Regions from separate parts of the Blastococcus jejuensis genome, predicted to be linked through region 3. Evidence: riboswitches for the same ligand, from Rfam matches in the RefSeq annotation. Region 3 holds a riboswitch; each other region holds the start of a gene.

Evidence for each region. A riboswitch is a leader RNA that binds a small molecule or an ion and turns the genes downstream of it on or off. The one in region 3 is predicted to bind thiamine pyrophosphate.
Region 1: another riboswitch for thiamine pyrophosphate. It lies ahead of thiM (hydroxyethylthiazole kinase); the one in region 3 lies ahead of ABD644_RS18485 (ECF transporter S component).
Region 2: another riboswitch for thiamine pyrophosphate. It lies ahead of thiC (phosphomethylpyrimidine synthase ThiC); the one in region 3 lies ahead of ABD644_RS18485 (ECF transporter S component).

What each region holds. Positions count from the first base shown of each region.
Region 1 covers NZ_BAAAVV010000003.1:228,415-231,666, reverse strand. The annotation lists gene thiE (thiamine phosphate synthase) at 1-544, opposite strand, end outside; gene thiM (hydroxyethylthiazole kinase) at 541-1,353, opposite strand; TPP riboswitch at 1,347-1,440, opposite strand; TPP riboswitch at 1,499-1,607, shown strand; gene ABD644_RS08195 (alcohol dehydrogenase catalytic domain-containing protein) at 1,598-2,611, shown strand; gene ABD644_RS08190 (CbtA family protein) at 2,601-3,252, opposite strand, start outside.
Region 2 covers NZ_BAAAVV010000003.1:233,994-237,245, forward strand. The annotation lists gene bluB (5,6-dimethylbenzimidazole synthase) at 1-376, opposite strand, end outside; gene thiC (phosphomethylpyrimidine synthase ThiC) at 373-2,118, opposite strand; TPP riboswitch at 2,112-2,224, opposite strand; gene ABD644_RS08225 (S1 family peptidase) at 2,313-3,092, opposite strand; gene ABD644_RS08230 (histidine phosphatase family protein) at 3,206-3,252, shown strand, end outside.
Region 3 covers NZ_BAAAVV010000011.1:52,685-55,936, reverse strand. The annotation lists gene ABD644_RS18490 (ABC transporter ATP-binding protein) at 1-733, opposite strand, end outside; gene ABD644_RS18485 (ECF transporter S component) at 741-1,376, opposite strand; TPP riboswitch at 1,373-1,475, opposite strand; gene ABD644_RS18480 (GNAT family N-acetyltransferase) at 1,560-2,186, shown strand; gene ABD644_RS18475 (SDR family NAD(P)-dependent oxidoreductase) at 2,098-2,862, opposite strand; gene ABD644_RS18470 (class I SAM-dependent methyltransferase) at 2,865-3,252, opposite strand, start outside.

The DNA of each region.
Region 1 (3,252 bases), on a different contig from region 3:
CTGCGGCCCGGTCGGCGCCGATGCCACCGATGGCCACGGCGGTCAGCCCCCCGGCGCGGGCGGCGGCCGCCAGCTCGCGGGTCCCGTCCAGGCCCAGAGCCGGTCCGGCATCGGGCTTGGTCGGCGTTCCCCACACCGGGCTCACGCCGACCAGGTCCAGCGTCCCGGTCGGCAGTGCCAGGGCGGCAGCGATTTCGGCGGGCGACGACACCGACAGGCCGAGCAGCCGTCGGGGGCCGATCAGGGCCCGCACCTCGGTGGCCGGCAGGTCCTCCTGGCCAACATGCACGCCGTCGGCGGCGGCCAGCAGCGCGACGTCGACCGCGTCGTTCACCACGACGGCCACCCCCGGGACCTCCGCGACCGCCTCCTGCACCGCCCTGGTGAGGGCGAGCAGGTCGCGACGGGAGGCGCCCTTGTCGCGCACCTGCACCGCGGTCACCCCACCGGCCACCGCCGCCCGGACGACGTCGGCCACCGGCCGCGGCGCGCACAGCTGCGTGTCGGTGACCAGGTAGAGCGTCGGGTCAAACGGCGGTCTCATCGGGCGACGCGCACGTCTGCCTTCGCCAGCGCGTCGGCGTCGACCGCGTCGAGTGCGTCGAGCCACGCGGCGGCGAACGTGCCCGGTCCGGCGGCCGTCGCCGCGGCTCGTTCCGCGGCGAGTGCCACGTGGGCGTGGGCGGCGACCGCTCCGGTCAGCGGGTCGTCGGTGGCGGCGACGTAGGCGGCGACGAGGGCGCCGAGCGCGCACCCGGCACCCGTCGTCCTCGTCAGGAGCACCGAACCGCCACCCACCCGGACGGTTCGCGTTCCGTCGGTGAGCAGGTCGACCTCCCCGCTGACGGCCACCACGCCACCGGTCCGCCGGGCCAGCTCGGCGGCGGCGGTGGCGGCGTCATCGGTTCCCGCGGTGCTGTCCACGCCCCGCCCGCCCGCGCCTGCGCCGGCGAGCGCCATCACCTCCGAGGCGTTCCCGCGCACCACAGTGGGACGCAGTGCCAGCAGCTCGTCGGCCAGCGTGGTGCGGTAGGCGAGGGCGCCGACGGCGACGGGGTCGAGGACCCATGGCGTCCCCGCCGTCCCGGCGGAGCGCGCGGCGATCCGCATCGCCTCCGCGGTCCGCTCGTGGACGGTCCCCACGTTCACCAGCACCGCGGAGGCGACGGCGGCGAAGTCGCCGGCCTCCTGCGGGGCGTCCACCATCGCGGGTGCGGCGCCGACGGCCAGGAGCGCGTTGGCGGTGAGGGCCTGGACGACGGTGTTGGTCAGGCAGTGCACCAGGGGGGCGGTCGCGCGCAGCGCCTCGTGGACGGCGCGCAGGTCGATCAGTTCCGTGCTGGATCCGGACATGCCGGTGACATCCCTTCGCCAGTGTCAACTGGAGCAGGTTCGACGGGTGTGTTCTCAGTCCCGGGCGGGACACCCCGTGCCACGTACGCCGCGAACGTAACAGCCGCCCGGGCGCGTGCAGCCTCGGACCCTGGCGGTAGCCTGCCCGGCGTATCGCGGGAGCCCATCCGAGTGGGCTGAGAGGGCGGCTAGGGCCGCCGACCGTTCGAACCTGTCCGGGTCATGCCGGCGTAGGGAGGCAGTTGTGCGTGCTGTGCGGTTTCATGAGGTCGGTCGGCCGCTGGGGACGGAGGACGTCGAGCCGCCCCGGCCAGGCCCGTGGGACGTGCTGATCGACGTGGCGGCGGCTGGGGTCTGCGGCACCGAGCTGCATTTCGTTGACGGGTTGCTCACCCCGGGCCGGAGGCCGATCACCCTCGGCCACGAGGTCGCGGGGATCGTCGCCGAGGTCGGCGAGGCCGTCGAGCACGTCCAGCCCGGTGACCGGGTCGCGGTGCACTACCTGCATGCCTGCGGCCGCTGCCGGTGGTGCCGCACGGGGGACGACCATCTCTGCGACGCCCCGCTGGGCTTCCTGGCCTTCGGCACCGACGGCGGGTTCGCCGAGCAGCTCGTCGTCCCGGCGTCGGCGACCGTGCCCGTTCCCCAGGGACTCGACCTGGCAGAGGCGGCCGCTCTCTGCTGCAGCGGCACCACGGCGCTCCACGCGGTCGACGTTGCCGGGATCACCGCGGGCGCCACGGCGGTGGTCTACGGCAGCGGTGGAGTGGGCCTTGCGCTCGTGCAGGTGCTCAGGGAAGCCGGAGCGCGACCCATCGCCGTCGCCCGCAACCCGGAACGGCTGGCACTCGCGCGGGAGCTGGGCGCCGAGACGACGGTGAACGCGGCCAGGGAGGACGTGGTCGCCGCGATCCGCGCGGCGACCGGCGGGGCTGGGGCCGACGTGGTCTTCGAGCTGGTCGGCACTCGGGTCACGGGTGCGGCCGCGCTGGCGTCCCTCGCCAAGCGTGGCACCCTGGTCTATGTCGGCTACAGCTTCGATCGGGTGGAATTCGACCCGCTGTCGCTCGTCGTGCCGGAACAGCGCATCGTCACGTCGGTCGGCAACCGCCGCTCCGAACTGGTGGAGGCTCTCGACCTCGCCGCTCGAGGTCGGCTCATCACGCGGGTGACGCGCTACCCGCTGGGCGACGTCGGGCGGGTGCTCGACGATCTGCGCGCCGGCCGGGTGCTCGGCCGCGCCGTGCTCATCCCGTGATCGGTGGGCGGGCCAGCCGGTCGACCAGCCAGCCGCCGGCCAGGCCCAGGGTCGTCCACAGCACCGCGAGCTGCCCCAGCGAGGCGACCCGGAAGTCCCACACCATCGCCGCGGGCACGTCCGCGGCGATCGGGTCCGGATTGGCGGGGATCAGGACGAGAATGGTCCCCAGGAGCAGGGTGAGCGTCCCGACGGCGGCGGTCGCGGTCGCCGCGGGACTGACCGCCCGGCTCTGCAGGAAGCTGACCAGTGCCGCGACCAGCATCGCGGAGACGATGCCGCTCAGGAGGACGGTCCCGTAGATCGCCGTCCGGGTGCCGACGGTCGCGGGGTCACCGAGGGCAGGCGGATTGGCCGGGATCTTCAACGCCGGCAACAGGGCGAAGATGCCGAAACCGATCCCGGCGAGCAGGCACACCCGGGCCAGGTCCGTCCGGCCGGGCAGCCGGTGGCGGACCAGCGCATAGACGCCCGTGAAGACCACCGCCAGCACCACGCCGGCCAGCAGGGTCCCGAGGAAACCGCCGACCAGCTGCTCCGCGCGACCGAACAGCTCCTCGGCGTGGTCGTGGACGCCCCCACCGGCTGCCGCACGAGCTTCCTCCAGTTCGAGGGCCGGCTCGATCGCGCGCTCGGTGACG
Region 2 (3,252 bases), on a different contig from region 3:
CGAGCTGCAGGTCGAGCAGGCGGCGGCCCGCGTCCGCGTCGAGTCCGGCCGCTTGGCGCAGCCGCTCGCGGTCGGTGAGGACCGCTGCCCGGTCCCGGACCTCCGGGTCGCGGACGATCAGGAACCGCCACGGCTGGCTGTGCCCGACCGACGGGGCGGCATGGGCCGCCCCGAGTACCCGGTCCAGCACCTCACCGGGCACCGGGTCGGGCCGGAACCGGCGGACGTCGCGCCGGGCCCCGATGGCCTCGTACAGCCCCGCCCGGAGACCCGGTGTCAGCGCCCAGCCGGTGGGGTCGGCAGCTCGCTCAGAGGCGGCCGACCCGTCACCGACGAGCGGCACCGGCCGGGGCCACACCCGCTCGCCCGGGGTCACGGTGCTACGTCGCCAGCGGCAGCTGGATGCGGCCGCCGTGCGCGGTGAACTCGGCCGCCTTCCTTCAGCCCCGCCTCGATCGCCTCCTCCGACGTCAGCCCCCGCTCCTCCGCGTAGCGGCGCACGTCCTGCGAGATGCGCATCGAGCAGAAGTGCGGGCCGCACATGGAGCAGAAGTGCGCCGTCTTGGCCGGCGCCGCGGGCAGCGTCTCGTCGTGCATCGACCGGGCGGTGTCGGGATCCAGGGCCAGGGTGAACTGGTCCTCCCAGCGGAACTCGAACCGGGCGTCGGACAGCGCGTCGTCCCACGCCTGAGCGCCGGGGTGGCCCTTGGCGACGTCGGCGGCGTGGGCGGCGATCTTGTAGGCGATCATCCCGTCCTTGACGTCGTCCCGGTCGGGCAGTCCCAGGTGCTCCTTGGGCGTCACATAGCAGAGCATCGCCGTCCCGTGCCAGGCGATCATCGCCGCGCCGATCGCCGAGGTGATGTGGTCGTAGCCGGGCGCGACGTCCGTGGTGAGCGGGCCCAGCGTGTAGAAGGGCGCCTCGTGGCACAGGTCGAGCTGCAGGTCCACGTTCTCCTTGATCTTGTTCATCGGCACGTGGCCCGGGCCCTCGATCATCACCTGGACGTCGTGGTCCCAGGCCACCGTGGTCAGCTCACCCAGGGTGCGCAGCTCGGCCAGCTGCGCCTCGTCGTTGGCGTCGTACACCGAACCCGGCCGCAGCCCGTCGCCGAGGGAGAAGGTGACGTCGTAGGCACGCAGGATCTCGCAGAGCTCGGCGAAGTGGGTGTAGAGGAAGTTCTCCTGGTGATGGGCCAGGCACCAGGCCGCCATGATCGACCCCCCGCGGCTGACGATGCCGGTCTTGCGCCGGGCGGTGAGGGGCACGTACCGCAGCAGGACGCCGGCGTGCACGGTCATGTAGTCGACGCCCTGCTCGCACTGCTCGACCACGGTGTCGCGGTAGACCTCCCACGTCAGCTCCTCGGCCTTTCCGCCGACCTTCTCCAGGGCCTGGTAGATCGGCACTGTGCCGATCGGCACCGGGGAGTTGCGCAGGATCCACTCGCGGGTGCTGTGGATGTTGCGGCCGGTGGAGAGGTCCATGACCGTGTCCGCGCCCCACCGGGTCGCCCAGGTCATCTTGTCCACCTCCTCCTCGATGGAGGAAGCGACGGCCGAGTTGCCGATGTTGGCGTTCACCTTCACCAGGAACTCCCGGCCGATGATCATCGGCTCGGACTCCGGGTGGTTCACGTTCGCCGGGATCACCGCTCTGCCTCGGGCGACCTCGGCACGCACGGTGTCGACCGACACTCCCTCCCGGACGGCGATGAACTCCATCTCCGGGGTGATCAGACCCCGCCGGGCGTAGCCGAGCTGCGTCACGGCCGCGTCGCCGACAGCCCGCCGGGGGCGGCGGCCATCGCCCCCGAAGACCGCGTCGAGGTTGCGCAGGTCACCGGGACGGCGCCCGTCGTCCTCGGCTCGGACCGGTCGTCCCTCATAGATCTGGGTGTCCGCGCGCTCGGCGATCCACGCCGCGCGCACGGCCGGCAACCCGGTGCGGACGTCGGTCTCTGCGGCCGGGTCGGTGTACGGACCCGACGTGTCGTACAAGACGACGGAGTCGCCGGTGCTGAGCACGACCTCGCGCATCGGTACCCGCATGTCCGGACGCGGGCCCGCCAGGTACGTCTTGCGGCTGCCTGTGAAGGTGGTGGACGGAGCTGTCACGGGGATCCCCTCCCTACGCCGGTACGAACCGGATCAGGTTGTGGCGGTCAGCGGCCGTCTCAGCCGTCTTCTCAGCCCGGTACGCCGGGCTCCCGCGGTGGCGGGACCACTGTAGGGCAGCCAGGCACCCGGGATCGGACCGGCTGTGCCGGCCTCGACGCGACGCGGCAGCTCGCGGAACGCGCGCCCCGTGGTCAGGGCAGGTCGGTCACCACGGAGCTCACCCAGCCGGCGACGACATCGACCCGGGCGGTCGTCTCCTGCAGCCGGTGGGGGCAGTTCGGGCCGCCGCTCTCCACCGAGACCAGGATCGGGCTCGAGCCGCTGGGAGTCGCGAAGTAGGGCGCGCCCGAGTCGTACGGGCACGCACTCGTGGTGGGCGCGGGCCAGTAACCCTTCACCAGGACGTCGACCGTCTTGACGGCGCTGACCTTGACCTCGCCCCAGTAGAGCTGGTCGCTGGGCGCGCCCGCGCTGCTGGTCGCGCCCCAGCCGGCGAAGGTCAGAATCTGCCCCTTCCTCGGCGCCTGGGTGTTCAGGTCGAGCGGGGCGATGCCGTCGACCGGGGCGTCGAGCCGGGCCACGGCGATGTCGTTGACGCCGGACTGCTCGACCCACTCGACGGTCCGGGTCACGCCGGCGGCGGGGTCCGTGGTGTTGGCGGTCCCGAGGCGAGCGGTCGCTGCGTAACGGGGTGCCCCACTGACACGATTCCGGTTCCCGTCGTGGAAGCAGTGACCGGCGGTCATGATCCAGGTCGGGGAGATGAGCACACCCGAGCACGCGCTGTCGTACGTCGTCCCGTCCGATCGCGTGATGTCATCCAGCCGCAGCTGCACCGCGAACGGGAACTGCCCCTCCTGTGCCGCGACGCCGTTCGCGATGGCGGCGGCCGGTGCCACACCCAGCGCGCCCACGGCGAGGACGGCGACCGCCGTGGACACGGCTCGGGCGAGCAGACGACGCAGCCGCATGAGATTCCCCCGTGGTGGATCGGCACGAACCAGCGGAGGGTACCGCGCACCCCGCCACCGACCACGAGCACGCTCGGAACCGCCTCGGGGGCTTGGCTAGGCTCCCACCCACCATGGCCGCCGCGATCACCCTGCTGCTCGTCCGCCACGGTCAGAGCGA
Region 3 (3,252 bases):
GCCCGGCGGTGCGGTCGGCCGGGCGCCAGCCCGGGCCGTGCTCGACCAGCCCGCCGTCGGTCAGCTCGACGACGCGGTCGACCAGTGGCAGCCACGGGCCCGCGTCGTGGTCGACGACGATCACGGTGGCCCGCCGGTGGGCGGTCGCGCGCGCGACGGCGCCACGCACCAGCGCCGCCCCGGGTGGGTCCAGCTGCGCCGTCGGCTCGTCGAGCAGGAGCAGGCCCGGATCGCGGGCGAGGGCGCCGGCGAGTACGAGGCGCTGCTTCTCACCGCCCGAGAGCGCCTGCGTGGGCCGGTCCCGGCCGTACGGGAAGCCGACGGCCTCCAGCGCCGCGTCGACCCGCGGCCAGATCCGCTCGCGCGGCAGGCCGGCGTTCTCCAGCCCGAACGCGACGTCGTCGCCGGCGCGGGTCATGACCAGCTGGCTGTCCGGGTCCTGGGCCAGCAGACCGAGCCGGCCGCGGGCCGCCCGGGGCGGGGCGCCGTCGATGGTCAGCTCGCCGGCGACCTCGGTGCCCTCGGCGTCGAGGATCCCGGCCAGCGCGGACAGCAGCGTCGACTTCCCCGCCCCCGAGGCGCCGGTGAGCAGCACCCGCTCGCCCGGCTCGACGACGAGGTCGACCCCCGTCAGGGCCCAGGCGAGCCGCGACGGGTGGCGCACGCCGAGCCCCCGCGCGACGACGCGGACCGGGCCGGTCGTCGTGCGGGCGACACCACCGGTGGTGGTCACCGGCCGGTCAGACGCGGGCGCGGCCCGAGGCGAACGAGCTCAGCGCCCCGGTGCGGGCCAGGGCACGGACCAGCAGGAGCCCGACGACGCCGGCGAGCAGCACGCTGGAGAGCGTCGTGAAGAGCGTGTAGGGCAGCGTGAACACCCAGAACGGGTACTCGGCCGAGACCGGGTAGTAGAGGCTCAGGTCGAGGATCGACGTCGACAGGCCGGCGGTCACCCCCGCCAGCACCGCGGTCGCCCAGCCGAAGCTGCGGTACCGGGTGAGCAGGAAACCGAGCTCGCCGCCGAGGCCCTGCACCAGGCCGTAGACGACGATGATCCCGCCGTAGGGCGAGCCGAGCAGCAGGCTGACCGCCGCGGCCAGCGTGGAGGCGAACACCGCCGCCCCGGGCTTCCGGATCAGCAGGCCCGCGACCACGCCCGGCATCAGGTAGACGCCGTTGAGGATCGCCGAGAGCGGCGGGAAGAAGTCCAGCGGCGCCGAGAGCACGCCGAAGACGAGGTTCCAGGCCCAGAACACGACGCCGAAGGCGACGCCGAGGACGGCGGCGACGACGATGTCGACGGTGCGCCAGCGCACGCCGGCACGACCCGGCTCGGTGGCATCGGTGGACGACGGACGGACGGCCTGTTCGGCCATAGCTCCTCCAGACTCCCTGCGCCGGCATGACCCGGATCAGGTTCGAGGGTCTGCGGTGTCCCGCACTCTCAGCGCCGAAGCGCTCCCCTGTCGGTTTCTTCTGTTGTGCGCAGAAGCCTAGACCTCCGGTGACGGTGCGGGCCCCCGCCCCTCGGCCGGTGCCGCTCGGGGCACGATCGGGGGATGGAACCGATCGTGCTGGACTGCGGGTGGCTCCGGCTCCGGCCGTGGCGCGCGGGCGACGCCGACGCGGTCTGGGCGGCGCTGCAGGACCCCTCGATCCGGCTGTGGAACGGCGGCGGGGTGGGCTCGCGCGACGAGGCAGCCGCGCTGGTGGCCCGCCGGGCCGACTGGGAGTCGGGCACGCACGCGTCGTGGGCCGTCGTCGGCTCGGACGACGGGCTGCTCGCATCGGTCTCGCTGCACTCGATCGACGCGGTGCAGGGCGACGCGGAGATCGGCTACTGGACCGCGCCGGCCGCTCGCGGGCGGGGCGTGGCCACGGTGGCCGTCGACACGGCCTGCCGATGGGCGTTCGGCGCGCTGGCCGTGGACCGGATCGAGCTGTGCCACGCCGTCGAGAACGCGGCATCCGGGCGGGTGGCCGAGAAGGCCGGCTTCACGTTCGAGGGCCGGCTGCGCCGCTCCTACCGGTACGGGGACGGGCTCAAGCACGACGAGCTGCTCTGGGCCCGCCTGTCCGACGATCCCGTGCCGCCGGTCAGCTCCCGCGGCGCAGGCCCCGCCGGGTCATCGCCGCCGTCGCCGCCGTCCAGGCCCGGACCGGGACCAGCCGGGCGACCTTCATGACCAGCATCATGGGCAGCGGGAAGACGATCTCGGCCTTGTCCTTCGCGATCCCGTCGGCGATGGCGCGCGCCGCGGCCTCCGGTGAGATCAGGAACGGCATCGGGAAGGTGTTGCGGTCGGTCATCGGCGTGCGGACGAAGCCGGGGGACACCGTCTGGACGACGATCCCGCGCGGGCCGAGGGAGCCGCGCAGCGCCTCGAACAGGTGCAGCAGCGCCGCCTTGGTCGACCCGTAGGCCTCCGCCCCCGGCAGGCCGCGGTAGCCGGCGACCGACGCCGTCCCGACGATCTGGCCGCGGCCCTGCTCGAGCATCGTGGGGACGACGCCCTCGAGCGCGTGCACCGTGCCCATCAGGTTGGTCTGCAGGTGGTCGGCGAAGGCCTGGCTGTCCCAATGATCCACGTGGAACCTCGACCAGGTGCCGGCGTTGAGCACCGCGAGGTCGAGGCCGCCGAGCGCCGCCCGGACGTTCGCGGCGGCCGCGACCGTGGCCGCGCGGTCGGTGACGTCGACGGGTTCCACGTGCATGCGCCCGCCGGCGACGGCCCGTAGCTTCTCCGTGCTCCGGGCGCTGATCGCCACCGCTGCCCCCCGGTCGGCCAGCTCGCGGGCCAGCGCGGCCCCGATGCCGCTCGACGCCCCGGTGACCCAGACGCGGGCTCCGGCGATCCGCACCCTCAGGCGCCCGCGAACGGGTGGCGGGCCAGGCCCAGCTGGCTCACGCCGAGGTAGCCCACCCGGAAACCGGCCTCGCAGTAGGCGAGGTAGAACTCCCACATCCGGCGGAACGTGCCGTCGAACGAGCCCTCGAGCCGGTCCCAGTTGGCCAGGAACTGCTCCCGCCACAGCGCCAGGGTGTGCGCGTAGTGCGGGCCGAGGTCGCGGCGTTCGACGACGGACAGCCGGGTGTGCGCCGTGAGGGTGTCGGTGATCGCCCGCAGCGACGGGATGATCCCGCCGGGGAACACGTACTTGTGGATCCAGGTGTAGCTGCGACGGGTGGCCATCAACCGGTCGTGGGCCATGGTGATCGCTTGCAGGCCCACCCGGCCGCCCGGGGCGAGC